DNA from 4 places in the Bradyrhizobium sp. 35 genome. Region 2 is predicted to be linked to each of the others. Evidence: predicted binding sites of a transcription regulator. Region 2 holds the regulator's gene; each other region holds the start of a gene.
The links. Region 2 encodes PhoB, which activates phosphate uptake and scavenging genes when phosphate is short. Its sites were predicted from a motif close to TGTCATNNANCTGTCAT; they were not measured.
Positions count from the first base shown of each region.

Region 1 (7,361 bases), on a different contig from region 2:
TCGCTCGTTCCAGATCTCGGCGGTATTTCCCCATCTCACCGCGCTGGAAAACGTGCGCGTCGCGCTTCAGCGCCAGCACGGCAGCTCCTTCGATTTCTGGCGCTCCAAGTCCGTCCTCAACCAATTCAACGATCGCGCGCGCGAGCTGTTGAACGATGTCGGCCTCAGCGAGTTTTCCAATACGCCCGCGGTCGAGATGCCCTACGGGCGCAAGCGCGCACTGGAGATCGCAACCACGCTCGCGCTCGACCCGGAGATGATGCTGCTGGACGAGCCGATGGCCGGCATGGGCCACGAGGACATCGACAAGATCGCGGCGTTGATCAAGCGCATCTCCGCGAAATACACCATCCTGATGGTCGAGCATAATCTGAGCGTCGTTGCCAATCTCTCCGACATCATCACCGTGTTGACGCGCGGCCAGGTGCTGGCGCAAGGCCATTACAGCGAGCTCACCAAGGACGAACGCGTCAAGGAAGCCTATCTGGGAGCCGGTCATGGCTGAGACTGCAACGGCGGAAGCTCCCGCAAAGGCCGCGAGCGGCGGCAACCTCCTCCAGGTCCGCAACCTCGAAGCTTGGTACGGCGAGTCCCACATCCTGCACGGGATCAACTTCGACGTGAACGCGGGCGAGGTCGTCACCCTGCTCGGGCGCAACGGCGCCGGCAAGACCACCACGCTGAAGTCGATCATGGGCATCATCGGCAAGCGCACCGGCTCGGTGAAGTTCAATAACCAGGACATCATCCGCACGACCTCGGACAAGATCGCGCGGATGGGAATCGCGTTCTGCCCGGAAGAGCGGGGAATTTTCGCCAGCCTCGATGTCCGCGAGAACCTGCTGCTGCCACCGGTGGTGCGTCCCGGCGGATTGCCGCTCGAGCAGATCTTCGATCTGTTTCCGAACCTGAAGGAACGGCTCAACAGCCAGGGAACCAAACTCTCCGGCGGCGAGCAGCAGATGCTCGCGATCGCGCGCATCCTGCGCACCGGCGCGAACTTCCTGATGCTGGACGAGCCGACGGAGGGTCTCGCGCCCGTCATCATCCAGCAGATCGGCCACACCATTGCGCGGCTCAAGAAGGAGGGTTTTACGATCCTCCTGGTCGAGCAGAACTTCCGGTTCGCATCCACTGTCGCTGACCGCTATTACGTGGTCGAGCACGGCAAGATCATTGACGGATTTTCCAATGCGGAGCTCGCCGCCAACATGGACAAGCTCCACACCTATCTCGGTGTCTAGAACTGCCAACAAGAAGATTCATAGGGAAGTAGCATGATGACAAAGTCGATTGCGTCGTTTCTGCTCGGCACGGCGCTGGCCGTGACCACCGCGGGCGTAGCCTTCGCGCAGGACAAGACCGTCAAGATCGGCGCGCTGTCCGATCAGTCCGGGCTCTATGCCGATCTCGGCGGGCCGGGCTCGACGCTCGCCGCGCAGATGGCCATTGAAGATTCCGGTCTGGCTGCGAAGGGCTGGAAGATCGACATCATCTCGGGTGATCACCAGAACAAGCCCGACATCGGCACCGCGATCGCGCGGCAATGGTTCGACGTCGACAAGGTCGACCTCATCGTCGACGTGCCGAATTCCGGCGTGGCGCTCGCGGTCAACAACGTCATCAAGGAAAAGAACGGCGTCTATATCAACTCGGGCGCGGCGACCTCGGATTTGACCAACGCGCAGTGCTCGCCCAACACGGTGCACTGGACCTACGACACATACATGCTGGCCCACACCACCGGCCAGGCGCTGGTGAAGGCCGGCGGCGACACGTGGTTCTTCCTGACCGCGGACTACGCCTTTGGCGCGGCGCTGGAGCGCGACACCACCGCTGTCGTTACCGCAAATGGCGGCAAGGTGGTCGGCGGCGTCAAGCACCCGCTGAACACGCCGGACTTCTCGTCCTTCCTGCTCCAGGCGCAGGCTTCCAAGGCCAAGATCATCGGCCTTGCCAATGCCGGCGGCGATACCACCAACACGATCAAGCAGGCGGCCGAGTTCGGCATCGTCAAGGGCGGCCAGAAGCTCGCGGCGCTGCTGCTGTTCCTCACCGACGTCAAGGCGATCGGGCTCGAGACCGCACAGGGCCTCAACTTCACCGAGACCTTCTACTGGGACATGAACGACCAGACCCGGGCGTTCTCGAAGCGCTTCGCCGAGAAGATGAAGAACAACGCGCCGCCGACCATGGTGCAGGCCGGCGTCTATGCGGGCGTGCGTCACTATTTCAAGGCACTGGAAGCGCTCGGCGGCAACCCGCATGACGGCGTCAAGGTCGTCGAGAAGATGAAGTCGATGCCGACGGAAGACGATCTGTTCGGCAAGGGCGAGATCCAGCCCAACGGCCGCACCATCCACAATGCCTATCTGTTCGAGGTGAAGAAGCCCTCCGAGTCCAAGGGACCGTGGGACTTCTACAAGCTGGTCGGCACGGTGCCGGGCGACCAGGCCTTCACGCCGCTGTCCGAGAGCAAGTGCGCGCTCTTGAAGAAGTAAGCCAACCGCCCGCAGGCCATCAGGCCTGCGGGCGACTTTCAGGGAACGCCGAAGGGACCAGGTGCGGGATCGATGCAGGCTCTTTACGCTCAGCTACTGGTAGGACTGATCAACGGCTCGTTCTACGCGCTGCTCAGTCTCGGGCTTGCCGTGATCTTCGGCATGCTCAACATCATCAATTTCGCCCATGGCGCACTCTACATGATGGGCGCGTTCGTCGCCTACTTCCTGCTGAACCTCGGCGGCATCAACTACTGGTGGGCGTTGCTGCTTGCGCCTGTTATCGTCGGCATCTTCGGCATGATCCTGGAACGGACCATGCTGCAATGGCTGACCGGGCTGGATCATCTCTACGGCCTGCTGCTGACCTTCGGCATTGCGCTGATCGTGCAGGGCGTGTTTCAGAACTACTTCGGCTCCTCCGGCCTGCCTTACGCCATTCCGGACCAGCTTAAGGGCGGCATGAATCTCGGCTTCATGTTCCTGCCCGTCTATCGCGGCTGGGTCGTCATCTTCTCGCTGGTGGTCTGCATCGCGACCTGGTTCCTGATCGAGAAGACGCGGCTCGGCGCCTATTTGCGCGCCGCCACCGAAAACCCGACGCTCGTGCGCGCCTTCGGCGTCAACGTGCCGCGCATGATCACGCTGACCTACGGCCTCGGTGTCGGCCTTGCAGCGCTCGCCGGCGTGCTGTCGGCGCCGATCAACCAGGTGCGGCCGTTGATGGGCGCCGACCTCATCATCGTGGTGTTCGCGGTGGTCGTGATCGGCGGCATGGGATCGATCATGGGCTCCATCATCACCGGCTTCGCGCTCGGTGTGATCGAAGGCCTGACCAAATATTTCTACCCCGAGGCCTCCAACACCGTCGTGTTCGTGCTGATGGTGCTGGTGCTCTTGGTGAAGCCAACGGGATTGACGGGAAGGGCGGCCTGATATGACAGCCTTGACGGACGACACGCTGCCGGTAACCCCGCGCGCGATCCGCGACGAGATGATCGTGTTCGTGGTGATGGCGCTGCTGCTGGCTTCGGTGCCATTCACGGGGGTCTACCCGTTCTTCGTGATGCAGGCGCTGTGCTTCGCGCTGCTCGCCTGCGCCTTCAACCTGCTGATCGGCTACGGCGGTTTGCTGTCCTTCGGCCATGCGATGTTCCTGGGCACGGCCGGCTATTGCAGCGCGCATGCGCTGAAAGTATGGGCGCTGCCGCCGGAACTCGGCATCCTCGTCGGGGTCGCCGGTGCCTTCGTGCTCTCGCTCATCACGGGCTATATCTCGATCCGCCGCCAGGGCATCTATTTCTCGATGATCACGCTGGCGCTGTCGCAGCTCTTGTACTTCATCTACCTCCAGGCGCCGTTCACCCATGGCGAAGACGGCATCCAGGGCATTCCGCAGGGACGCATGTTCGGCGTCTTCGATCTGACCAAGCCCACCGTGCTCTACTACGTGGTGCTGGTCGGTTTCCTCGCCGGCTTCCTGCTGATCTTCCGCATCATCAACTCGCCGTTCGGCGAAGTCCTCAAGGCGATCCGCGAGAACGAGCCGCGCGCGATCTCGCTGGGTTACCGCACCGATCAGTACAAGTTCCTGGCTTTCGTCCTGTCGGGCACGCTGGCCGGCTTTGCCGGTGCGCTGAAAGTCTTCGTGGCGCAGAATGCCTCGCTCACCGACGTGCACTGGTCGATGTCGGGCGAAGTCGTGCTGATGACGCTGGTCGGCGGACTCGGAACCGTCTTCGGTCCCGTGGTCGGTGCCTTCGTGATCATCGCCATGCAGCAATATTTGGCGGGGTTCGGCCAATGGGTGACCGTGATCCAGGGCTCGATCTTCGTGATCTGCGTGCTCACCTTCCGCCGTGGCGTCATCGGCGAAATAGCGCATTACTTCCGGCGGTCGCTGTAAGTCATTGATATAATAGAAGATGTGTTGACGCGCGAAAGCGGTGGATGATCCAGCTCCACGGGCGTGAGGTGGCACGCGCGTGGATCGAAAATGGTCTATGACAGTTTCATGACGGCCCGCTTGGGCCAGGCCATCATCCAACCGGTAGTCTCTCCCCCATGATGCGATTGTTTCGCGCTTTCCTGCCGAAGGAAGAACGGTTCTTCGACCTGTTCGACCGCCACGCCCAGACCGTGATCCAGGGCTCGATCGCGCTCCAGAGCATGCTCAACGGGGGCGAGGAGACGCCGGTCTATTGCCAGCGCGTCAACCAGTTCGAGAACGATGCCGACAACATCACCCGTGAGGTGCTGACCGCGGTGCGCCGCACCTTCATCACCCCGTTCGACCGCGGCGACATCAAGAACCTGATCACCTCGATGGACGACGCCATCGACCAGATGCAGCAGACCGCCAAGGCCGTGATGCTGTTCGAGGTCCGCAGCTTCGAGCCGCCGATGCGGGAGATCGGCGGGCTTCTGATCGAATGCGCCAATCTGGTCGGCCGCGCGCTGCCGCTGATGCAGAAGATCGGTCAGAACGTGGCCATGCTGACCGCGATCACGGAAGAGCTTGGCAAGCTGGAAGGCCGCGTCGACGATCTCCATGATATCGGGCTGAAGGAACTGTTCCTCAAGCATCGCGGCGGCAACGCGATGGATTTCATCGTCGGCGCAGAGATCTACGACCATCTCGAGAAAGTCGCCGACCGCTTCGACGACGTCGCGAACGAGATCAACAGCATCGTCATCGAGCAAGTTTAGGGCAGGGGCCACGCCGTGGATGTTGCGTTGGGTCTTCCCGTCCTGGTCGGATTGATCGCCGTCGCGCTGCTGTTCGACTTCCTGAACGGCCTGCACGACGCCGCCAATTCGATCGCGACCATCGTCTCGACCCGCGTATTGCGGCCGCAATACGCGGTGTTCTGGGCCGCGTTCTTCAACTTCGTCGCCTTCATGGTGTTCGGGCTGCACGTTGCCCAGACTATCGGCACCGGCATCATCGATCCCGCGATCGTGGATGCTCAGGTGATCTTCGCCGCGCTGGTCGGCGCCATCGTCTGGAACCTGGTGACATGGGCGCTCGGCATCCCATCGTCCTCGTCTCATGCATTGATCGGCGGCTTGTTTGGTGCCGGCGTGGCCAAAGCCGGCCTTTCAGCGGCGGTCTGGAGCGGGTTGTCCAAGACGGTGATCGCCATCGTGCTGTCTCCGCTGGTCGGCTTCCTGCTCGCGATGGTGCTGGTCGCGATCGTCTCCTGGGCCTCGGTGCGCTCCACGCCCTTTGCCGTGGATCGCGCCTTCCGCATCCTGCAATTCGCCTCCGCCTCGCTCTATTCGCTCGGTCATGGTGGTAACGACGCTCAGAAGACCATGGGCATCATCGCCGTGCTGCTCTATTCGCAGGGCCAGCTCGGCGGCGAATTCTTCGTACCCTTCTGGGTGGTGCTCTCGTGCCAGGCCGCGATGGCGATGGGGACGCTGATGGGCGGCTGGCGCATCGTCCGCACCATGGGCCTGCGCATCACTAAGCTGACCCCGATGCAGGGCTTTTGCGCCGAGACCGGCGGTGCCGCGACCCTGTTCATGGCGACCTTTCTCGGTGTTCCGGTCTCGACCACCCACACCATCACCGGCGCCATCGTCGGCGTCGGCGCGGCCCGCCGCCTCTCGGCGGTGCGCTGGAACGTCGCCAGCTCGATCGTCTATGCCTGGGTGATCACGATGCCGGCCTCGGCCATCGTCGCCGCACTGAGCTGGTGGGCGGTCAAGATCTTCGTCAGGTAACCAGCTTCAGTCCGACAATGCCGGCGACGATCAGCCCGATGCTGGCGAGGCGGAACGCGGTGGCCGGCTCGCCGAACAGGATGATGCCGAGCGTCGCGGTGCCGACCGCACCGATGCCGGTCCAGACCGCATAAGCGGTTCCAATCGGCAGCGATTTGAGAGCGAGCCCGAGCAGGATGATGCTGCCGGCCATGGCGCCGAGCGTGAGGATTGACGGAACGAGCCTGGTGAACCCCTCGGTATATTTGAGGCCGATGGCCCAGGAGATCTCCAGCAGACCGGCGACGAACAGGATGCTCCAGGCCATGACGACCCTCCATTCAAGGCAGGGTCGTCCCCGCGACTGGTGTGCTGATAGCAAGGGAAGGCCGTCCCTCCCAACCCAAGCCCGATATGGGGCTGGCCGGAAGCCTCCGCAATCACCAGATCAGGCTTGATCAGGCTCATTTTCCCTGCCAAACGCTGCCGCAATGTCCGACATCGCCACCACAGCCGAATCGACGGCCCGTTCCTCGCTTGCCGCTGAAGTGTCGCGGCGGCGTACCTTTGCGATCATCTCGCATCCGGACGCCGGCAAGACCACGCTGACCGAAAAGCTGCTGCTGTTCGGTGGCGCCATCAATCTGGCCGGCCAGGTCAAGGCCAAGGGCGAGCGGCGCAACACGCGTTCGGACTGGATGAAGATCGAGCGCGAGCGCGGCATCTCGGTCGTGACCTCGGTCATGACCTTCGAGTTCGAGGGCCTCGTGTTCAACCTGCTGGACACGCCGGGCCACGAGGACTTTTCGGAAGACACCTATCGCACGCTCACGGCGGTCGATTCCGCCGTCATGGTGATCGACGCCGCCAAGGGCATCGAGGCGCGCACCCGAAAGCTGTTCGAGGTGTGTCGTCTTCGGGATATCCCGATCATCACCTTCATCAACAAGATGGACCGCGAGAGCCGCGACGTCTTCGAGCTTCTCGACGAGATCGAGAAGACGCTGGCGCTCGATACCACGCCGATGACCTGGCCTGTCGGCCGCGGCCGCGAGTTCCTCGGCACCTATGACGTCGTCAATGGCGGCGTGCGCCTGCTCGAAGGCGGTGGCGCCAAAACTGGCGCGGCGCAGCAGATCGAGATCGCCG
Region 1 covers NZ_JADPJC010000050.1:286,910-294,270, forward strand. Annotated here, with positions in the region: gene IVB36_RS09600 (ABC transporter ATP-binding protein) at 1-505, shown strand, start outside; gene IVB36_RS09605 (ABC transporter ATP-binding protein) at 498-1,244, shown strand; gene IVB36_RS09610 (ABC transporter substrate-binding protein) at 1,278-2,501, shown strand; gene IVB36_RS09615 (branched-chain amino acid ABC transporter permease) at 2,574-3,437, shown strand; gene IVB36_RS09620 (branched-chain amino acid ABC transporter permease) at 3,439-4,407, shown strand; gene IVB36_RS09625 (DUF47 domain-containing protein) at 4,566-5,210, shown strand; gene IVB36_RS09630 (inorganic phosphate transporter) at 5,226-6,233, shown strand; gene sugE (quaternary ammonium compound efflux SMR transporter SugE) at 6,226-6,540, opposite strand; gene IVB36_RS09640 (peptide chain release factor 3) at 6,704-7,361, shown strand, end outside.
Region 1: the regulator PhoB is predicted to act here: its motif matches at 4,505-4,521, upstream of IVB36_RS09625 (DUF47 domain-containing protein).

Region 2 (7,361 bases):
GGAATTGGAAGGGGTGAGGGCTGCATCCAGAATGCAGCACGGATCGTACGCAAGCACGGCAAATTCGGTGTCGTCCTGGCGAAGGCCAGGACGACGATGAAGACCTACTTCGCCGGCACGGCGGATACCGGCCCGGATTACTTCACCGCGTCGAAGCACCAGGCCAGAATGCCCTTTTGCGCGTGCAGGCGGTTTTCGGCCTCGTCGAACACGACGGATTGTGGACCGTCGATCACCTCGTCGGTGACCTCCTCGCCGCGATGGGCGGGCAGGCAGTGCATGAATAGCGCATCCGGCTTGGCAAGCGACATCAGCTGCGCATTGACCTGATAGGGCTTGAGCACGTTGTGGCGGTGCTTGCCTTCCTTGTCGCCCATCGACACCCAGGTGTCGGTCACGACACAATCGGCGCCGCGCACGGCGGCTTCGGCATCCGTGCCGAGCATGATCGGCGCGCCGGTCGCCTTGATGAAGTCGCGCATCGCCTTTTTCGGCGCGAGTTCCGGAGGCGTCGCGACATTGAGCTGGAACTTGAAGCGCTCGGCGGCGTGCGCCCAGGAGGCGAGCACGTTGTTGTCGTCGCCGGTCCAGGCCACGGTCTTGCCCTCGATCGGGCCGCGATGTTCCTCGTAGGTCATGAGGTCCGCCATCACCTGGCAGGGATGCGAGCGGCGCGTCAGGCCGTTGATGACGGGCACGGTGGCGTTCGCTGCAAGCTCCAGCAGGGCATCGTGATTGAGGATGCGGATCATGATGGCGTCGACATAGCGCGACAGCACGCGCGCGGTGTCGGCGATGGTCTCGCCGCGGCCGAGCTGCATTTCGGCGCCGGTGAGCATGATGGGCTCGCCGCCGAGCTGGCGCATGGCGACGTCGAAAGACACCCGCGTCCGCGTCGAGGGGCGCTCGAAGATCATCGCCAGGGTCTTGCCTTCGAGCGGCCTGACCGGCTGATGCGCCTTCTGCTTCGCCTTCATCGCGGAGGACGCAGCGAGCATGCGCTTGAGCTCCGACAGCGGCAGCTCGTTGATATCGAGGAAGTGCTTCGGTGTTTTATCGGGCGACTTGCTCATCAGCTTGCCGCCCGCTTGTTGCCGGACAACGCGGTGCAGGCGCGCTCGAGCCGCCCGACGCTGTCCTCGATCTCGGCTTCGGTGACGATCAAAGGCGGCAGGAAACGCACGACATTGTCGCCGGCACCGACGGTGAGCAGCTTTTGGTCGCGCAAGGCTGCAACGAGATCGCCGGAGGGCACCACGGCCTTGATGCCGATCAGGAGGCCCTCGCCGCGCACTTCGCTGACGACATCGCCGTGACGGTCGATCACGGAGGCGAGCTTCTGCTTGAGCAGCAGCGACATCCTCTGCACGTGGTCGAAGAAGCCGGGCTTGAGCATGACGTCGAGCACGGCGTTCGCAGCCGCGATCGCGAGCGGATTGCCCCCGAAGGTCGAGCCGTGCGAGCCCGGCGTCATGCCGGACGCCGCTTCGGCGGTCGCAAGGCAGGCGCCGATCGGGAAGCCGCCGCCGAGCGCCTTGGCCAGCGACATCACGTCGGGTTCGACGCCAAGGCGGCGGTACGCGAACAGATCGCCGGTGCGGCCCATGCCGGTCTGCACCTCGTCGAAGGCGAGCAACAGACCCTTCTCGTCGCAGAGCTGGCGCAACGCCCTCAGGAAGGCGGGCGTTGCCGAACGCACACCGCCCTCGCCCTGGATCGGCTCGATCAGGATGCCGGCGGTCTGCGGACCGATTGCCTTTTTCACGGCATCGAGATCGCCATGCGCAACCTGGTCGAAGCCCTCCATCGGAGGGCCGAAACCTTCGAGATATTTTGCCGATCCCGTTGCGGCCAGCGTCGCCAGCGTGCGGCCATGGAAGGCGCCTTCGAAGGTGATCATGCGATAGCGGTCGGGATGACCCTTTGCGGCGTGATAACGGCGCACGACCTTGATCACGCATTCCAGCGCTTCGGCGCCGGAATTGCAGAAGAACACGAAATCCGCGAAACTTTCATTGCACAGGCGCGCGGCGAGCTTTTCGCCGTCCGGGCTCTGGAACAGATTCGACATGTGCCAGAGCTTGGTGGCCTGCTCCTGCAACGCCGCGACCAGCGCCGGATGGGCATGGCCGAGCGCATTCACCGCCACCCCGGAGGTGAAATCGAGATAGCGCTCGCCATTGGTCGCGATCAGCCAGCAGCCTTCGCCACGCTCGAAACCAAGGTCGGACCTGGCGAAAACGGGGAGCAAATGCGGCGCTGCGCTGTTAGTCATGATGGTCACTTGAATGTTGCGGACGGAGTGAGCGTGCATTGCGCAACGCACCATCGACCGGCCCGGAAAACGAAACGTGCCGCCTCTTGAGGGCGGCACGTGCGACTATCTTAGGCCTGGTGAAACGGGTGTCAATGCCGCCCGGAAAGCCTCGCGAAACGCTGAATCCGTAGTCTTGCGGTGCCGATTTTGCGGGATTTGGCCACGGAACATGTGGAAGCGAGTCGGCGGACTCTTGCGCGGGAGTCACGCCATATTGTAGCGTTTGGATTGTCAGATACGACATCTCGTGCAGTGGTTCTGATCTTTAAGTCCTTATGTACCGGCGTAAACGTTCGGGCGTTCAAGACGCGCCCGGCGAGCCTTAAGGGATTCTGGCGGCACGGGTTTTTGAAGGCTTAGGCATTCGCTGCGAGGCCCCAGGATGGCTGGCGCGCAGCGAGGGAAAGGGTGCAATGACGGTTTTGACCTGGTCCGATGATCGCGTCGAGCAGCTGAAAAAGCTCTGGGAGGCCGGACTTTCGGCCAGCCAGATCGCGGCGGAGCTCGGCAATGTGACCCGCAATGCCGTGATCGGCAAAGTGCACAGGCTCGGCCTTTCGGGCCGCGCCAAGAGCCCATCATCGGCAGCGCCGCGGCCGCGCAAGGCGCGCCCCGCGCAGCACATGATGCGGGTGAGCCGCCCGATCTCGCGCGGCAACACCGCGCTGGCGCAGGCCTTCGAGGTCGAGGCTGAGCCGGATCCGGTCACCTACGACAACGTGGTGCCGATGAGCCAGCGGCTGTCGCTGCTGGAATTGAACGAGGCGACCTGCCACTGGCCGGTCGGCGATCCCTCGACCCCGGACTTCTTCTTCTGCGGTGGAAGGGCGCTGTCCGGACTGCCCTATTGCGCCCAGCACTCGCGCGTTGCGTACCAGCCCGCGTCGGATCGGCGCCGCGCACCGGTAAAGCCGGGTCCCCGTTAGTCGTCACGCGAAGACAGTTCAACAATTTCAGTGTCGTCCCGGCCTAGTGCGCAATTGCGCACGGGGGGCCGGGACCCATACTCCGAGCACGCAATAATCGTGCGGAAGGGGTCACTCCGAGTCTTCGCCAAACCACGTTCGGTGGTTATGGGTCCCGGATCAGCGCTCGCTTCGCTCGCTTGTCCGGGACGACGGCTGAGAATGCAGGGACAGCTCGCCAACAAACAAGCCTGCAACCCTACACCTGCTCCGCCTTCGCGAAGCGATCATCCAGCGCGTAGCCGGCGCCGCGGACGGTGCGGATCGGGTCCTGCTCGCGGCCGAGATTGAGCAGCTTGCGCAGGCGGCCGATATGCACGTCGACGGTGCGCTCGTCGATATAGATGTCGCGGCCCCAGACGCTGTCGAGCAGCTGCTCGCGCGAGAACACCCGTCCCGGATGCTCCAGGAAGAACTCCAGCAGGCGATATTCGGTCGGACCGAGATCGATCGGCCGGCCCGAGCGCGCCACGCGGCGCTTGTCACGGTCGAGCTCGATGTCGCCAAAAGCAAGGACGGTGGCGAGGCGCTCCGGGCTCGCGCGCCGCAGCAGGCCTTTCACGCGCGCCAGCAGCTCCGGCACCGAGAACGGCTTGACGATGTAATCGTCGGCGCCGGTCGCAAGACCCCGCACCCGCTCGCTCTCCTCGCCGCGCGCGGTGAGCATGATGATCGGGAGCTGCTTGGTCTCGGGACGGGTGCGAAGCCGCCGGCACAATTCGATGCCTGACAGGCCCGGCAGCATCCAGTCGAGCACGATCAGATCGGGGATGTGCTCCTTGAGGCGGGTGTCGGCGTCGTCGCCGCGCATCACCGTCTCGACGTCATAGCCGTCGCCTTCGAGGTTGTAGCGGAGAAGCTCGGTCAGGGCTTCCTCGTCCTCAACCACCATAATGCGTGCGCCCATCGGGTCGTCGCTCCTTAAGTCTTCAGGTGTTCGGTACCGTGTTGGCAAAGGTCGTCATGTCGCCCTTCGGCCGCTTGTCGGTGATCGCCTGGCCCTCGATCATGTAGAACACGGTCTCGGCGATATTGGTGGCGTGGTCGCCGATCCGCTCGATGTTCTTGGCGCAGAACATCAGATGGATGCAGAACGAGATATTGCGCGGATCCTCCATCATGTAGGTGAGGAGTTCGCGGAACAGCGAGGTGCAGATGGCGTCGACTTCCTCGTCGCCCTTCCACACCGCCATCGCCGCCGGCAAATCATGCGCGGCATAGGCGTCCAGCACCGACTTGACCTGCTGCTGCACGAGGTCGGTCATGTGCTCGAGGCCGCGGAACAGCTTGAGCGGATGGAAGTCCGTCTCCAGCGCCGCGACGCGCTTGCCCATGTTCTTGGCGAGGTCGCCGATGCGCTCGAGATCGGTCGCGACGCGCATGGCGCCGACGATCTCGCGCAGATCGACCGCCATCGGCTGGCGGCGGGCGATGGTGAGCACCGCACGCTCCTCGATGCGCTTCTGCAGCGCGTCGAGCTCGGTGTCGATGGCGACGACGCGCTGGCCGAGCGGGACGTCGCGGCGGATCAGCGCGTCGACGGACTCGACGATCATGCGCTCGGCGATGCCGCCCATCTCGGCGACCAGGCGAGTGAGTTCCTGGAGGTCGGTGTCGAAAGCCTTTGCGGTATGTTCAGAACCCATGTCGCGTCTCCTAGCCGAACCGGCCGGTGATGTAATCCTGCGTGCGCCGATCTGACGGCGACGTGAAGATCTTGCTGGTGTCGTCGAACTCTATCAGCTCGCCGAGATACATGAAGGCGGTCTTGTCGGAGACGCGCGCCGCCTGTTGCATGTTGTGGGTGACGATAGCGATCGTGTAATCCTCGGACAGCTCCTGGATCAGCTCCTCGACCTTGGCGGTCGAGATCGGGTCGAGCGCCGAACAGGGTTCGTCGAACAGGATCACCTCGGGCCGCACCGCGACGGTGCGGGCGATGCAGAGGCGCTGCTGCTGGCCGCCGGAGAGCGACAGGCCGGAGGCGTTGAGCTTGTCCTTGACCTCGTTCCACAGCGCGCCGCCGCGCAGCGCCTTCTCGACGCGGCCGTCCATCTCGGACTTCGAGATCTTCTCATAGAGACGGATGCCGAACGCGATGTTCTCGTAGATCGTCATCGGGAACGGCGTCGGCTTCTGGAACACCATGCCGACGCGGGCGCGCAGCAAATTGAGGTCCAGCCTGGGGTCGAGAATGTTGGTCTGATCGAGCATGAGCTGACCGGTGGCGCGCTGGCCGGGATAGAGGTCGTACATCCGGTTGAAGATGCGCAGCAGGGTCGACTTGCCGCAGCCCGACGGACCGATGAACGCCGTAACGCGGTTGGCGCCGAGCGTCAGGTTGATGTTCTTCAGCGCATGGTGCTCGCCGTAATAGAAGTCCAGGTTACGCACGGTCACCTTGGGGGGCGCCTCGGGCAGCACCGCCGCGTGCGGCAGTCCACCGGACGCGCTCATCGACACGGAAAGATCACTCATTTTGCGGTCCTCTCGGCGCCAAGGATGCGCGCGAAAATATTAAGGGCAAGAACGGTCAGGGTGATGAGCAGCGCCCCGCTCCAGGCCAACTGCTTCCAATAGGCATAGGGGCTCTGCACGAAGTTGTTGATGGTCACAGGCAGGTTCGCCATCGTCTTGTTCAGGCCGAGGCTGAAGAACTGGTTCGATAGCGCGGTGAACAGCAGCGGCGCGGTTTCACCGGCGACGCGAGCGGTCGCGAGCAGCACGCCGGTGATGAGACCCGATCGGGCAGCACGATAAGCGATCCGCTGGATCACCAGCGAACGCGGCAGGCCGAGCGCCGAGGCCGCCTCGCGCAACGCGTTCGGCACCAGCAGCAGCATGTCCTCGGTCGTGCGCAGCACCACCGGGATCACGATGACCGCGAGGGCGAGCGAGCCTGCGATCGCCGAGAAGCCGCGCATCGGCACCACCACGGCGCCGTAGATGAACAGGCCGATGATGATCGAGGGCGCCGAGAGCAGGATGTCGTTGATGAAGCGGATCACCGAGGTCAGCCGGTCATTGCGGCCGTATTCGGCGAGATAGGTGCCGGCGAACATACCGAGCGGCGCGCCGATGCCGACGCCGATCACGGTCATGATCAGCGAGCCGACGATGGCGTTGAGCAGACCGCCCTCGTTCGATCCCGGTGGCGGCGTGTTCTCGGTGAACAGCTGGACATTGAGTCCCGCCAGCCCGTTGTAGAGCAGCGTGATCAGGATCAGCGCGAGCCAGGTGACGCCGAAGGCGGTTGCGGCGATGCAGAGCCCGCGGACGACGATGTCCTTGCGGCGTCGGCGTGAATAGATCGGATTCATGGCGCTAATTCCCCGCCTTCTTTTCCAGCCGCATCAGCATCAGCCGCGCCGCTGCGAGCACGAAGAAGGTCAGAACGAACAGCAGGAGGCCGAGCAGGATCAGGCCGGATTGGTGCAGGCCGTCGCTCTCGGCGAACTCGGATGCGATCGCCGCCGAGATCGTGGTGCCCGGCGCAAAGATCGATGACGAGATCCGGAACGAGTTGCCGATGATGAAGGTCACCGCCATGGTCTCGCCGAGCGCGCGGCCCAGCGCCAGCATGATGCCGCCGATGACGCCGACCCGGGTGTAGGGGATCACCACGCTGCGGACGACTTCCCATGTGGTGCAGCCGACGCCGTAGGCGGCTTCCTTCAGGACCGGAGGCACCGTCTTGAACACGTCGACCGAGATCGAGGTGATGAAGGGCAGCACCATGATGGCAAGGATCAGCGCGGCATTGAACAGGCTGAGATAGGACGGGGGACCTGCGAAGATCGCGCCCAGCACGGGAACGCCGTCGAAGATCTTGATCATGAAGGGCTGGAACGTGTTGGCCAGGAACGGACCCAACACGAAGAAGCCCCACATGCCGTAGATGATCGAGGGAATACCGGCGAGCAGCTCGATTGCCATGCCGATCGGGCGGCGCAGCCATTGCGGGCAGAGCTCGGTGAGGAAGATCGCAATGCCGAGACCCACGGGAATGGCGATCAGCATCGCGATGAAGGAGGTGACGAGCGTGCCGTACATCGGCCCGAGCGCGCCGAGCACCGGCG
Region 2 covers NZ_JADPJC010000144.1:154,658-162,018, forward strand. Annotated here, with positions in the region: gene argF (ornithine carbamoyltransferase) at 138-1,073, opposite strand; gene IVB36_RS29475 (aspartate aminotransferase family protein) at 1,073-2,275, opposite strand; gene IVB36_RS29480 (GcrA family cell cycle regulator) at 2,731-3,243, shown strand; gene phoB (phosphate regulon transcriptional regulator PhoB) at 3,482-4,189, opposite strand; gene phoU (phosphate signaling complex protein PhoU) at 4,212-4,928, opposite strand; gene pstB (phosphate ABC transporter ATP-binding protein PstB) at 4,939-5,760, opposite strand; gene pstA (phosphate ABC transporter permease PstA) at 5,757-6,602, opposite strand; gene pstC (phosphate ABC transporter permease subunit PstC) at 6,607-7,361, opposite strand, start outside.

Region 3 (7,361 bases), on a different contig from region 2:
GGAATTTGTGACAAATGGTAGCGGGCGGCGGCACGGGAGCGAAATCGCACGATTCCAGCGATTAACCACGTCCGCTCGTCTGGATTGCAGGTAAGGGCGACATTCAGCCGCGCGTGGACGGTTGCAGCGAATGTGTTAGTTTCCCACATATCGAATGGGTTCGGAGCCCCGATTGTTAGCCAAAATTTAGTCGGCAGACATCGGTATCCGAGATAGAATTTGACGAACCGGCGGCATGGCGACCCTCATGCCGGACCGGACCAACCAACGGGAATTCGACCATGTCGGACCTAGACCGCAATTACGCTTCTCCTTTCGGCAGGGCCGCCGGGCGTGTTGACGCCGCGACGGTCGATGCCGGCCTGCGCGCCTACATGCTGCGCATCTACAACTACATGAGCATCGGCCTGGCCATCACCGGCCTTGCCGCCCTCGGCGTCTACATGGCCGCCGTGACGGACGTTCCGACCCCGGAAGCCGTGCGGGTCGGCAAGCTGTTCCTGACGCCGTTCGGCTACGCGATGTTCGTCAGCCCCCTGAAGTGGCTGTTCATGCTCGCGCCGCTCGCCATGGTGTTCGTGATCTCGGCAGGCATCAACCGGCTCGCTCCTTCGACCGCCCAGATCCTGTTCTGGGTGTTCGCGGCACTGATGGGCGTCTCGCTGTCCTCGATCTTCCTGGTGTTCACGCACACCTCGATCGTCCGGGTGTTCTTCATCACCGCGGCGACTTTCGGCGCGCTCAGCCTCTACGGTTACACCACCAAGCGTGACATGAGCGGAATGGGTTCGTTCCTGTTCATGGGCCTGATCGGCATCGTCATCGCGAGCCTGGTGAACCTGTTCCTGGCGAGCTCGGTGCTGCAGTTCGTCGTGTCGGTGGTCGGCGTGCTGGTGTTCGCGGGCCTCACCGCCTGGGATACCCAGCGGCTGAAGAACGACTACATCTACGGTTACGCTTCGGCCGGCGGTGACATCGCAGAGCGTGCGGCCATCACCGGCGCGCTGTCGCTGTACCTGAACTTCATCAACTTGTTCACGCTGCTCCTGCAGCTCCTCGGCCAGCGCGACTAAGCGCCAGCCCAGAGTGGACGACAGCAACCCCCGGCCGAGAGGCCGGGGTTTTTGTTTGGGGCGAGCCTCTCAACACCCACCGTCATTGCGAGCGCAGCGAAGCAATCCAGAGTCCCTCCGCTGGTGCATTTCTGGATTGCTTCGTCGCAAGGGCTCCTCGCAAGGACGGAGTATGAGGAAGCACGGTTGCCTCTTCCAGCCGCCCCGGGAAGGCTCTAATCTTGCGGCATGTCCGCACCCGATATCAGGCCCACCACCGAGGCCGACCTCCCCGCCATCACGGCCATCTATCGGCAGGCTGTCCGCGAGGGCACCGCGACGTTCGAGCTGGAGCCGCCCGACCTTGCCGAGATGACGCGCCGCTACCGCACGCTGATCGACGGCGGCTACCCCTATTTCGTCGCCATCCTCGACGGGCGCGTCGCCGGCTACGCCTATGCCGGTGCCTACCGGCCCCGCCCGGCCTACCGCTTCACGGTCGAGAACTCGATCTATCTCGATCCATCCTTCCACCGCCGCGGCATCGGGGCGCTCCTGCTGGAGCGGCTGATCGTCGAATGCGAGGCACGCGGCTTCCGTCAGATGATCGCGGTAATTGGGGATTCCACCAATGCCGGCTCGATCGGCGTGCACACCAGGGCCGGCTTCAAAATGATCGGCACGCATCCCAGCGTCGGGCTGAAATTCGGCCGCTGGCTGGACACGGTAATGATGCAGCGGAGCCTCGGCGAGGGCGCCAAGAGCGTGCCGGGGAAGTAAGGCCCGTAGCCCGGGTGAGCGAAGCGATACCCGGGAACGCTGCAAGCAAAGACCCGGATGTCGCTACGCTCATCCGGGCTACTGGATCCCTGCTACACCACCGCCAATTTGCGATCGATCACCAGGAGCACGCGCTCCAGTTCGTGGCCGCGGCGCAGGATCAAGCCCGTCGCCGAGATCACGCTGTACATGCCCTGCTTGCGCGCGAGGCGCGGATCCTTCTCGATACGATAGATCGGCACTTCCGAGGCGCGGCGAAAGACCGAGAACACAGCGCGATCCCTGAGGAAGTCGATGGCATAGTCGCGCCACTCGCCTTCGGCAACCATCCGGCCGTAGAGATTGAGAATACGGTGCAGCTCGAGCCGGTTGAACGTCACGCGGCTCAGTTGCGCATTCGAAGCGGCGGGGCGCGCCGCCGCACGCTGTTCGCTCGGATCGGTATCCTCCGACAGACTCATAGGCCGCCTCCTGTCGCATCAGCATGACCGCGTCCGCGAAGACCGTCCCTCGACCGCGGATCATGACGGTTGCATGATTGCGCCAACTGTTCCCCACCGCAAGGGCCCTTGGAAGGACCTTGGAATCGGAGCCAATCCGCCCACACGCAGCGGTGGAACTCTGTCGCGGCAAACCGTCACGGGATCGTTAGCAGGAATCATAGTGTCGCCGCTTTTCCGCCAAGCGACTGCCGCCCTGCGTTGCGAAAAGACCTATGTGCGTTGACCCGGTCCTTTCGGTTCCGGATTCCTCAGCCCCCAGCCCCCCGGGGCCGTCAGGATCGGGTCTGTTCGCACGACAAGGAGGGCCAACGCGAGTTGGTCCTTTTTTGTTTGAGTCGAATTGTTTGGGTCGGGATGTTTCTGCCTCGACGGATATCTCAGCATCTCAGCAAAAACCCTTTCCCCTCATCCTGAGGAGCCGCGAAGCGGCGTCTCGAAGGATCGAGGCCGAGCTGCCTCAGCAGGGCCTGCATGGTTCGAGACGGCGCTGACGCGCCTCCTCACCATGAGGATTGAGAGTGTGCTTGAGTCGGACGATTCGAAGTGCGCGTCAGTGCAGCGACGTGTACGCCGCGCCCAGCATCGGGCCCGGTCTCTCCCGGCTGCCGTCCTGGACATAGACCACGGCACCGTCGACGCCGTCACGCGTGAGGTTCTCGATCGGCACCGTCCAGCTTTCCGGGCGGCCGGTCCAGTCGCCGACCTTCAGCAGGTTGCGCACCACGTTGTGATAGATCACTTGCTGTCCGCGATTTTCGCCGCGACTGATCGCGATCGGCACCGACCTCGCAATCGAGCAGATCCAGACCTCGCCGTGGGACGCCGTCGGCTCCTTGCTCGCGGCCACCGAGACGTTGATCTGCTTGCCCGCGAGCGACATCGTCACCGGCACGCTCATCACACCAGTGCCCGTCTCGGTTTTGCCGATGGCGCTTTCGATGCCGGTGCGGTCGCTGCCGACGACATGCGTGGAGCCGTTGACCACGACCTGCGGCGTGTAGACTTCGCGGTCGCCGCGCATGCGCGAATACGCACGCTGCCGTGCAGAGAAGCGCGAATCGGCCAATGTGTCCTTCCAGCCGAGATAGTCCCAATAGTCGATCGGCATGCTCAGCGCGATGATCGAGGGATCGCGGGCGAGGTCGCCGATGATCTTGTCGGCCGGCGGGCAGGAGGAGCAGCCCTGCGAGGTAAACAACTCGACAACGGCGCGGGGATCAGCCTCGGCAGGGCGGATGACGGCGACGATTGCACAGAGACCAAGAGCTCCCGACCAGAGGGCACCGGACCAGCGTGAAACCAGATGAGAAGCCGTCATTGTTGTCATGTCGAACGCCGCACACCATTGCTCGTGAGAGGGAAATCTTACCGCCGGATGGTCACCGTAATCTTACGGGCCTCACACATTTGTTGTCCGTCCAAGAACCGTACAAGGGGAGGTTCTGTGCCGGGCGGGCCCATCTGAAGCCTGCCGCAAACGCGTGAAGGCGGCCTTGTGATAGGCCGCCTTCGTGTAACCTACTACTCACTTCGCAGTGAGCCACCGTTCACAAATCCGCGCTTACGCCGCGAGCTTGCGTAGCACGTAGTGCAGGATGCCGCCGTTGCGGTAGTATTCGAGTTCGTCCAGCGTATCGATGCGGCAGAGCAGCGAAACGCGCTGCAGCGAACCGTCGCCGGAGACGATCTCCGCGGTCAGCTTCTGGCGCGGCTTGAGGTCGCCAACGAGGCCGCGCAGCGTGACCTTCTCGTCGCCCTTCAGACCGAGCGACGACCAGGAGGTGCCGTCCTCGAAGGTCAGCGGCAGCACGCCCATACCGACCAAATTGGAGCGGTGGATGCGCTCGAAGCTCTGGCAGATCACGGCGCGCACGCCGAGCAGACGGGTGCCCTTCGCGGCCCAGTCGCGCGAGGAGCCGTTGCCGTATTCGGCGCCGGCGAACACCACCAGCGGCACCTGCTCCTGCTGGTACTTCATCGCGGCGTCGTAGATCGACATCTGCTCGCCGTCGGGCCAGTGCTTGGTGAGACCGCCTTCCGGAATATTGCCGTCGGCGCCCTTCAGCATGAAGTTCTTGATGCGGATATTGGCGAAGGTGCCGCGCATCATGACTTCGTGGTTGCCGCGCCGCGTGCCGTACTGGTTGAAGTCGGCCGGACGCACCTGGTGCTCGCTGAGATATTTGCCGGCGGGCGAGGTGAGCTTGATCGAACCGGCCGGCGAGATGTGGTCGGTGGTGATCTTGTCGCCGAACATGGCGAGGATGCGGGCCTCGACGATGTCGGTGACCGGCTCCGGCTCCTTCTTCATGCCTTCGAAATAGGGCGGGTTCTGCACATAGGTCGAACTCATGTTCCAGCGATAGGTTTCGCTCTCGACCGTCTTGATCTTGCGCCAGTTGGTGTCGCCCTTGAACACGTCGGCATACTTCTTCTTGAAGATCGACGCGGTCACGAACTTCTTCATGAAGGCGTTGATCTCCTTGGTCGTCGGCCAGATGTCCTTGAGGTAGACCGGCTTGCCGTCCTTGCCTTCACCGAGCGGCTCGACGGCGAGGTTCTTGGTGACGGTGCCCGCGAGCGCGTGGGCGACCACGAGCGGCGGCGAAGCCAGATAGTTCGCCTGCACGTCCGGTGAGACGCGGCCTTCGAAGTTGCGATTGCCGGAGAGCACCGCAGCCGCGACGATGCCGTTGTCGTTGATCGACTTCGAGATCTCCTCGGGCAGCGGACCTGAATTACCGATGCAGGTGGTGCAGCCGAAACCGACCAGGTTGAAGCCGACCTTGTCGAGATCGGCCTGGAGACCGGAATGGGCAAGATAGGCCGCCACCACCTGGCTGCCCGGGGCGAGCGAGGTCTTCACCCACGGCTTTGCCTTGAGGCCCTTCGCGGCGGCGTTGCGCGCCAGAAGACCGGCGCCGATCAGCACGCTCGGGTTCGAGGTGTTGGTGCAGGAGGTGATCGCGGCGATCACGACGTCGCCATGGCCGATGTCGAAGTTCTTGCCGTCGACGGCGAAGCGCTTCCCCGGCTCCTCGGCCTTCTTGTATTCGCTGGCGAGCGCGAGCGAAAAGCCCTCGGCCACGGACGGCAGCGCAATGCGGCCTTCGGGGCGCTTCGGGCCGGCCATCGAGGGCACGACATCACCGAGGTCGAGCGTCAGCGTTTCCGTGAACACCGGATCGGGCGACTTGGCGGTACGGAACAGCCCTTGCGCCTTCGCATAGGCCTGCACCAGCGCGACGCGCGCCGAGGCGCGGCCGGAGGTCTTGAGATAATCCAGTGCGGCGGCATCGACCGGGAAGAAGCCGCAGGTCGCGCCATATTCGGGCGCCATGTTGGCGATGGTTGCCTTGTCTGCGACCGAGAGATGGTCGAGGCCGGGGCCGAAGAACTCCACGAACTTGCCGACGACGCCGAGCTTGCGCAGCATCTGCGTCACCGTCAGCACCAGGTCGGTCGCGGTGACGCCTTCCTTCATCGCGCCCTTCAGCTTGAAGCCGACGACGTTGGGCAGCAGCATCGACAGCGGCTGGCCGAGCATGCAGGCTTCCGCCTCGATGCCGCCGACACCCCAGCCGAGCACGGCAAGGCCGTTGACCATGGTGGTGTGGGAATCGGTGCCAACCAGCGAGTCGGGATACGCGACCTCGAAGGTGCCGGTCTTCTTGCCGACCGTCATCTTCTCCTTCTTGGTCCACACCGTCTGGGAGAGATATTCGAGATTGACCTGGTGGCAGATGCCGGTGCCGGGCGGCACGACGGAGAAGTTCGAGAACGCCTTCTGGCCCCATTTCAGGAACTCGTAGCGCTCCTGGTTCTGCTTGTATTCCTCGGTGACGTTCTTGCCGAAGGCCTTGTTGTCCCCGAAGAAGTTCACGATCACGGAGTGGTCGATGACGAGATCGACCGGCACCAGCGGATTGATCTTCTCGGCGTCGCCCCCGAGCTTCTGCATCGCGTTGCGCATCGCGGCGAGATCGACCACGGCGGGCACGCCGGTGAAGTCCTGCATCAGCACGCGCGCCGGGCGGAAGGCGATCTCATGCTCCAGCGACTTCTTGCGCAGCCACTTCGACACCGCGACGATGTCTTCCTTCTTGACCGAGCGGCCGTCCTCGTTGCGGAGCAGGTTCTCGAGCAAAACCTTCATCGAGTAGGGGAGTTTCGAAATTCCCTTCAGACCATTCTTCTCGGCCGTGGGCAGGCTGTAATAGACATAGGTCTTGGCGCCGACCTTGAGGGTCTTTTTGCATTTGAAGCTGTCGAGCGAGGTCATGTAGGAAATCCCAATTGTCAGTTATACCCGGCAGGGTATTTTAACACCGTCAGCGTAGGCAGGCTGAGTCACTTGCAGGGGCAGGTTGAGTTGCCGCATCAAGTAGTTCCGGGCTTATAGAAGCTTTCTAACCGCGCCGCCACAGCCACAATCGTGCCGCGGCAATCCGCGAGCCAAAAATTCCCATACGCTACCCCAAGTTTTCCTGAGGCCTGGCTTTGAGCGGATCGATACGAGGCAAGATGCAGCTTTCCGGACGCGGGGTCAGTTGCGTGCGGGGCGGGCGCGAGGTGTTTTCCGCGCTCGATTTCGAGGCCGGCTCCGGCGAAGCCGTGGCGGTCGTCGGCCGCAACGGATCGGGCAAGACCTCGCTGCTGAGGCTGATCGCGGGCCTGCTCATTCCGGCGAGCGGCACGATCGCGCTGGACGGGGGTGACGCCGAGCTGACGTTGCCGGAGCAATGCCACTATCTGGGTCATCGCGACGCCCTGAAGCCAGCCCTGAGCGTGGCGGAGAATCTGACGTTCTGGGCCGATTTTCTCGGCGGCGAGCGTTTCGACACCGGCAAGGGACTCGCCACCGTCGGGCTCGACCATGCCGCCGATCTGCCCGCCGCCTTCCTGTCCGCCGGCCAGCGCCGCCGGCTGTCGCTGGCCCGCCTGCTCACCGTCCGCCGCCCCGTCTGGCTGTTGGACGAGCCGACCACGGCGCTCGATGTCGCGGGACAGGACATGTTTTCCGGAT
Region 3 covers NZ_JADPJC010000044.1:63,302-70,662, forward strand. Annotated here, with positions in the region: gene IVB36_RS07685 (FtsX-like permease family protein) at 1-11, shown strand, start outside; gene IVB36_RS07690 (Bax inhibitor-1/YccA family protein) at 282-1,073, shown strand; gene IVB36_RS07695 (GNAT family N-acetyltransferase) at 1,302-1,832, shown strand; gene IVB36_RS07700 (DUF2794 domain-containing protein) at 1,925-2,293, opposite strand; gene IVB36_RS07705 (DUF1223 domain-containing protein) at 2,886-3,662, opposite strand; gene acnA (aconitate hydratase AcnA) at 3,897-6,617, opposite strand; gene ccmA (heme ABC exporter ATP-binding protein CcmA) at 6,860-7,361, shown strand, end outside.
Region 3: the regulator PhoB is predicted to act here: its motif matches at 2,356-2,372, upstream of IVB36_RS07700 (DUF2794 domain-containing protein).

Region 4 (7,361 bases), on a different contig from region 2:
TATTCCGAACCAGGTTGGTGCGAACCAACGAAACAGGGAGGCAGTGCCATGACGATGAGGCCGGATCCCACCTTTCACGCATCGCCCAAGCTTGCGATGGAAGCTCCTGCGGAGAACTTTGCCTACACGTTGCTGCTCAGTCCGGATTTCTCGAAACCGGATGCTCTCGCGGTGATCGACGCCAAGCCGGGATCGCCGACCTACAGCCAGATCGTCCACACCGTGACGATGCCCAACAAGGGCGATGAGTTTCATCACTTCGGCTGGAATGCCTGCTCCTCCGCCTTGTCGCCGCTCACTGGGCATGCCTTCATCGAGCGGCGCTATCTCATCATCCCCGGGCTGCGCTCGTCGCGGATTTACATCATCGATACCAAGCCCGATCCGACCAAAGCCAAAATCCACAAGATCATCGAGCCCGAGGAAGTCTTCAAAAAGACCGGCTATTCGCGGCCGCACACCATCCATTGCGGGCCGGACGGCGTCTATGTGAGCACGCTCGGCGGCGGCGGCAAGGACGGCACCAACGGGCCTCCAGGCGTCTTCATCATGGATTGCGAGACGTTCGAGGTCCTTGGACGATGGGAGATCGACCGCGGTCCGCAGACGCTGCACTATGATTTCTGGTGGAACCTGCCGCGCGACTACGTGGTGACGAGCGAATGGGCATTGCCGCCGCAGTTCGAGAACGGGATCGTCCCGGAAGATCTGCTGGCGAACAAATATGGCCATCGTCTCCACTTCTGGGATCTCCGCGCCCGTCGCAACGTGCAGACCATCGACCTCGGCGCCAATCATCAGATGGCGCTGGAGGTACGGCCGGCGCACGATCCGGTTCGCGAATACGGCTTTGTAGGCGTTGTGGTCGACACCACGAATCTCGAAGCCTCGATCTGGACCTGGTGGCGCGAAGGCGGAAAATTCCATGCGGAGAAGACGGCGACGATCCCGCCCGAGCCTGCGCCAAAGGAGAAGCTCCCGCCGCTGCTTCAGGGCTTTGGCGCCGTGCCGCCGCTGGTGACCGACATCGACCTGTCGATGGATGATCGTTTTCTCTATGTCTCGTGCTGGGGCACGGGTGAAATGCGCCAGTACGACGTGAGTGATCCGCGAAAGCCGAAGCTTGCGGGCTCGGTTCACATCGGCGGCATCGCGCGCCGCACCCCCCATCCGAACGGCAAGGCATTTGCGGCCGGTCCGCAGATGGTCGAGATCAGCCGGGACGGCAGGCGGGTGTACTGGACCAATTCGCTCTATTCCACCTGGGATGACCAGTTCTATCCCGATGGCGTTCCGGGTTTGGAAGTCATGGCCAATGTCGGTCGCAATGGTGGCTTCGAGCTCGACAAGAACTACTTCGTGAGCTTCCCCGACGGATATCGTGCGCACCAGATCAGGCTGGAGGGCGGCGATTGTTCGACGGACTCCTTTTGCTACCCGTCGGCCTAGATTGGGCACACGCGAGCCTCGGCTGGCTGTGGCTCGCTCTTGTTGCGAGCGGTCTCTATCACGGGGTCAATCCGGGAATGGGCTGGCCGCTCGCCGTTTCGGCCGGGCTCATGGACAAGAGCCCGCGCGCGCTCTTTCGTGCGTTGTGGGCTCTGGCCGCCGGACATCTCCTGGCAACGCTTCTCGTGCTGCTGCCATTCGCGTTCCTGCTCGTGCTGGCCGAGTGGCAGCGTTCGATCCAGCTCGGCGCGAGCCTTTTCGTCATCGGCTTCGGCGTCTATCGGCTGGTCGAGCGGCGCCATCCGCGCGCGCTGGCACGAATTCCGCCGACGCAATTGGCGCTCTGGTCATTTGCCGTTGCCATTGCTCACGGCGCCGCCTTGATGCTCGTGCCGATCTATCTCGGGCTCTGCCAGGCCTTCGAACTCGATGCCGGCCATGAGGCCGCCGGCGCGCTGATGAAGGCGAGTCTCGGGATGGCGGTTCTGGTGTCTTTGGTGCACGTCGCTGCCATGGTCAGCGCCGGCGGATGTCTGGCGTGGCTGGTCTACCGCCATCTGGGATTGAGGTTCGTCTCGCGAAGCTGGTTCAATCTGGATGTAATCTGGGCCACCAGCCTCATTCTGGTTGGCGTTGTGGCCTTCGGCTTCAATCTCGCGAGCTGGCACTGACACTTACTGGGTCAAAGCCCACTCGCCGATGATGCGGAAGCGAGCCTTGGCGTGGTCCTGTTTGAACAGCGCGACGCGATCGATCGCAAGCGTCTTGAGGCCGAGCGCAGCAAACCTTCCCTGCAGCATTTCCAGAATCGGCCCGCGCCGCTCCACGTCGAGCCGGCCCGTCAACGTCATGTGGAAACGGAATTCCTCCATCACGTAAGGATAGCCCCAGCGGTCGAGATAGTGGCGCTGCCGTTCGCTCAGCTTCTCCGGCTTGCGCCGCGCACGGTCTTCCGCGCTCAGCGGCGCGCGGAAGGAGTCGAAGTCGCGCGCGCAATCGGCGGCGAGCTGCTGGAGTTCGCCGACCGGCTCCCCGGGAATGACGGCGATGAAGCCGCTGATGGAATCGACGACCGGGCGGATCACCGGAATTGCGCGTGCCCTGCCGGCGAATGTCGCGCAGGCCGCAACAAGCTCGACCTCGCGCCTGTCGGACGCCAGCGCCATCGGCGCCTTCAGCGTGGCGTGAAAGCCGTATTTGCGGGGATCGGCGGTGACATCACGCCAGTCCGGCGCGAGACGCGATGCGTCGGCGGGAAACGGCAGCTCGTTGCCGGTATAGGCATCGTAGCCGAGCAACTCCGCGCCGAAGCGGGTGAGCGCGCTGTCGCTGCCTGCGGCAAAATAGATCGCGTAGCGGGGGAAACTCGTCATCGTCCGAGCATAGCGGGTTTATGCCGCGGCGACAGCTTGGCGCGGGGTAGCTGGCATGCCAAGCAACCGCGTCGCCTCGGTGAGATGCACGAGCTTGCCGCCTGATATCACGGCGATCAGCCGCGGCCGCAGCGGCATGCTGTCGTCGACCAGCAGAATGTCCGCGCGCCGGCCTTCCGCGAGCACGCCGCGATCTGCAAGACCGGTCGCGCGCGCGGGCGCGGCGGAGACCAGATTCCAGGCCTCGGTCAGCGGCAGCACGCCATCGGCGGCGAGCCGGAACGCAGCGAGCAGCTGCGCGGGATAGTAGTAGTCCGAGGCCAGAACCGAGCAGAGCCCTTTGGCGATCATGTCGGATGCCCTGGTCCAGCCCGTGTGGCTGCCTCCGCGCACGACGTTCGGCGCGCCGTAGACGATGGCGTCACCGTGGCTTGCTGCCGCCCGCGCTGTCTCCTCGTTGATCGGAAACTCCGCAATCGCCACGCCCATGGCGCGAAAGCCTTCGCGCATCGCCGGCGTCGCATCATCGTGCGAGAGCATCCGCACGTCGGCGGCGCGGGCCGTCGCGGCCAGCCGTGACACGGAAGCCGGCACATCCGCGGCGCGGGACATTATGTGTCCGACCAGCCGGTCGAATTCCTCGCTCGACAGGCCGGTGCGCTCCACCATGCGATTGCGCTTGCGCGGCTTGGCCATGTCCCCAACCGTGCCGTCCATGTGGTCGTTGAAGGCGAACAGGTCGACGCGGCCCTCAGTGAGCCATTGGCTGATCTCGGTTTCGGCGTCGAGATTGTAGGTCTCGTGGCGCAGGTGAAAGCGGGTGTCGGCGGCGAATTGCGGGCGCTCCCGTTCGATCGCCTCCATCAGGCTGCGCGCATTGCCGGCGCTGCGCAGGCCCGGCTCCCACGAACAGGTCGTGGCGTGAAAAACCGTGGTGATGCCGTTGCTGATCGCCTGGCGGTCGCTGTCGGCGAGCGCGACGTCGATCGGGAAATCGACCCCGGCGCGCGGCATCATCTGTCGCTCGAAGGCATCGCCATGCAGATCGACGATGCCCGGCAGGACCAGCAGATCGCGCGCCTTGATCGCCAGCCGCGCCCGGCTGCGCGAGGCATTGATCTCTGCGATGTCCGTTCCGGACACGAGAAGCGACGTTTCGGCGAACTCGGAGCCGATCAGGGCCCGCCCGCCCTCGAGGAATATGTCTGTCACGCGACCGCGCTTCGTTTGCTGGCAGAAGAGGGTGCCCCTGCTTCGTATGCCGTGAGGAAATCCTCAATCCCGAGCTTGCGGAAATTGGGCAGGGCTTCACGCAACTTGTCGTGATCCCAGTCCCACCAAGCGAGCCTCGCAAGCCGCCCCGCAACCTCTTCCGAGAACCGCCGGCGCACGATGCGCGCCGGATTGCCGGCGACGATGGTGTAGGCCGGAACGTCCTTGGTGACGATGGCGCCGGCCGCGATCACCGCGCCGGTGCCGATGTTGCGGCCCGGCAGAACGATCGCGCCATGGCCGATCCAGACGTCATGGCCGATATGGACGTGATGCTGGCGCCGCCAGTCGAAGAATTCCGTGTCGTCGCTCTCGCCTTCGAAATAGGCGCTCGAACGATAGGTGAAGTGCGCCTGCGTGGCGCGTTGCATCGGGTGATTGCCCGGATTGATCCGTGTCATCGCCGCGATCGAGCAGAATTTTCCGATGGTGGTGTAGGTGATCTGGGCGTCGTTCACGACATAGGAGTAATCCCCCATCGTCACCTCGTGCAGCATCGTGCGCGCGCCGACCTCGGTGTAGGCCCCAAGCCTGGCGTCGTGCAGCTTCGCGGAGGGATCGACAGTCGGCTGGACCGAAAGAGCTTTGGCGGCCATGTTGAATCCGAACGAGAGGGCGGGCGTTTCTCTTCGAGCGGCTTGATGACAATGTCATGACGACGCCATGACAGGGGATGAACAGGAGATGAGGTGTGTAGGATCGCCGCACCGCAACGTCCGTGTCACACAAGTGTCAAGCGCCGGCGTTAGCGGTGGGTCCCAGCTACTCTGGAGCCCTGCATGCTGGTGGTTGAAGGTCTGACGTGTCGCTTCGGCGTGAAAGCCGCGGTGGACGACGCCTCGTTTCAAGTCTCTCCCGGCGGCTTCGTCGGCGTGATCGGACGCTCCGGCGCCGGCAAGTCGACCCTGCTGCGCACCATCAACCGTCTCGCGACCCCTGCACAGGGCCGCATCCTGTTCGACGGCCTCGACGTCACGGCGCTGCGCGGCAAGGAGCTGCGGCAGTGGCGGGCGCGCTCGGCGATGATCTTTCAGCAGTTCAATCTGGTGGGCCGGCTCGATGTGCTCACCAACGTCCTGATGGGACGGCTTGCGACGATGCCGGCCTGGCGCTCGCTGTCGCAGACCTGGCCCGAGCAGGACAGGGCGCTGGCGATGTCCGCGCTCGAACAGTTCGACATTGCCCCGCTCGCGGCCCAGCGCGCCGATCAGCTCTCCGGCGGCCAGCAGCAGCGCGTCGCGATTGCCCGCGCGCTGGTGCAGCAGCCCGACATCATCCTCGCCGACGAGCCGATCGCCTCGCTCGATCCGCGCAACACCAAGATCGTCATGGATGCGCTGCTGCGCATCAACAAGCACTTCGGCATCACGGTGCTCTGCAATCTGCATTCGCTCGACCTGGCGCGCAGCTATTGCGACCGCCTGATTGGCATGGCGCAGGGCCGCGTGGTGTTCGACGGCGCGCCGGCCGAGCTGACCGACCACGTGGCGCGCGAGCTCTACGATCTCGAAGCCGCCGAAGTCATGGGCGGCACGCCTGCACCGGTGCGACAGGGCATTCCGGCGCTTGGAACGGCGGCCGCCGCCTGAGCTGCGCCGCATCAGGACTTACCAATTTTGCGTCAACCGACCTCAACCAATGAAGAGGCTATCATGATTACTCGCAGATTGATTCTCGCCGGCGCCGCCGCGCTCGCGTTGACGACTTCGGCCTCCGCCGAAGACTGGAAAGCCAAATATCCCGAGCTGACCTTCGCGGTCATTCCGGCGGAAAACGCCTCGGGCGTGACCGAGCGCTGGGCGCCGTTCATGAGCTATCTCTCCAGGGAATTGGGCGTGAAAGTCACGCTGCGCATCGCCAACGACTACGCTGCCGTAATCGAAGGCCAGCGTGCCGGCAACATTCACATCGCGAGCTACGGCTCGGCCTCGTTCGCCCGCGCCCGCCTGACCGGCGTCAAGACCGACGCCTTCGCCAACGACATCAACTCCGACGGCTCCACCGGTTATTACTCGGTGTTCTTCGTCAAGGCGAGCAGCGCCTACAAGAGCATCGACCAGCTCAAGGGCAAGAACCTCGGCCTGGTCGACCCGAACTCGACCTCCGGCAACAACGTGCCGCGCTTCGAGCTCGACAAGATGGGCATCGCGGACGCCGACACCTATTTCAGCAAGGTCGTCTTCACCGGAAGCCACGAGAACGCGATCCTGGCGCTGGCGCAGGGCACGGTCGACGTCGCGGCCAACCAGTGGACCAGCGACAACGACTCGACATTAGCGCAGATGCTGACCAAGGGCATGCTGAAGAATGCCGATGGCTCGGCGATGAAGAAGGATGATTTCCGCATCATCCACAAGTCGGCGCCGATCATCAACGGCCCCTATGCCTACAATTCTGACCTGCCGGAAGAGGCCAAGGCCGCCATCGCCAAGGCGTTCTTCGACGCGCCGGCCAAGGACAAGGCTGCGTTCCATCGCCTCCAGGACGGCCAGAAGAAGGGTTTTCATCCCGCGACCACCAAGGATTGGGATGGCACGATCGAGCTGATCAAGTTCGTCGATGCGCTGCGTAAGAAGAAGGCGTCCTGAGTTTCGGGACGATGCCACTGGAGCCGGGTCGATGGACCCGGCTCTTTCTCTTTGATTGACCATTTTCCTGGCCAAGATGACCGTCGCGGTTTCGATCCTCCCCGAGCAACAGCTCGCCGTGCTCAACGCCGCCTATCGCCAGGCGGTGGCGCGCAAGCGGCTCCGAATCCTGTCTGGAGCCGTGATCTTCGCCGCAGCACTGTGTCTGGCCGCGATCGGCGCTGAAGTGAATCTGCGCACGCTGTTCGCCCACTTTGGCAACTTCATCAGCTATTTCGACCGCATCCTCACACTCGACACCGGCCAGCGGGTCTGGACCGATGTCGGCGAGTGGCTGTGGGGCTGGCGCAAATGGCTGAGGATGCTGGGCGAGACTTTGCTGATCTCCTATGTCGGCACGCTGATCGGCGCGACTTTTGCGTTTTGCCTGAACTTCTTTGCGGCTGAAAACACCTCGCCCGCGCCGTGGTTGCGCTTCGTCGTGCGGCGCCTGCTCGAATTCGCCCGCACGGTCCCCGGCATCGTGTTTGCCCTGATCTTCGTGATCGCCTTCGGGCTGGGGCCGATGGCGGGCGTGCTGGCGATCGCGATTCACTCCACCGGCGCGCTTGGAAAGCTGTTCTCGGAGATCGTCGAGAACGCCGACATGAAACCGGTCGAAGGCGTCCGCTCGACCGGC
Region 4 covers NZ_JADPJC010000028.1:21,063-28,423, forward strand. Annotated here, with positions in the region: gene IVB36_RS05265 (selenium-binding family protein) at 49-1,449, shown strand; gene IVB36_RS05270 (hypothetical protein) at 1,527-2,120, shown strand; gene IVB36_RS05275 (DUF1045 domain-containing protein) at 2,124-2,822, opposite strand; gene IVB36_RS05280 (alpha-D-ribose 1-methylphosphonate 5-triphosphate diphosphatase) at 2,841-4,034, opposite strand; gene IVB36_RS05285 (acetyltransferase) at 4,031-4,690, opposite strand; gene phnC (phosphonate ABC transporter ATP-binding protein) at 4,874-5,683, shown strand; gene phnD (phosphonate ABC transporter substrate-binding protein) at 5,747-6,682, shown strand; gene phnE (phosphonate ABC transporter, permease protein PhnE) at 6,759-7,361, shown strand, end outside.
Region 4: the regulator PhoB is predicted to act here: its motif matches at 4,736-4,752, upstream of phnC (phosphonate ABC transporter ATP-binding protein).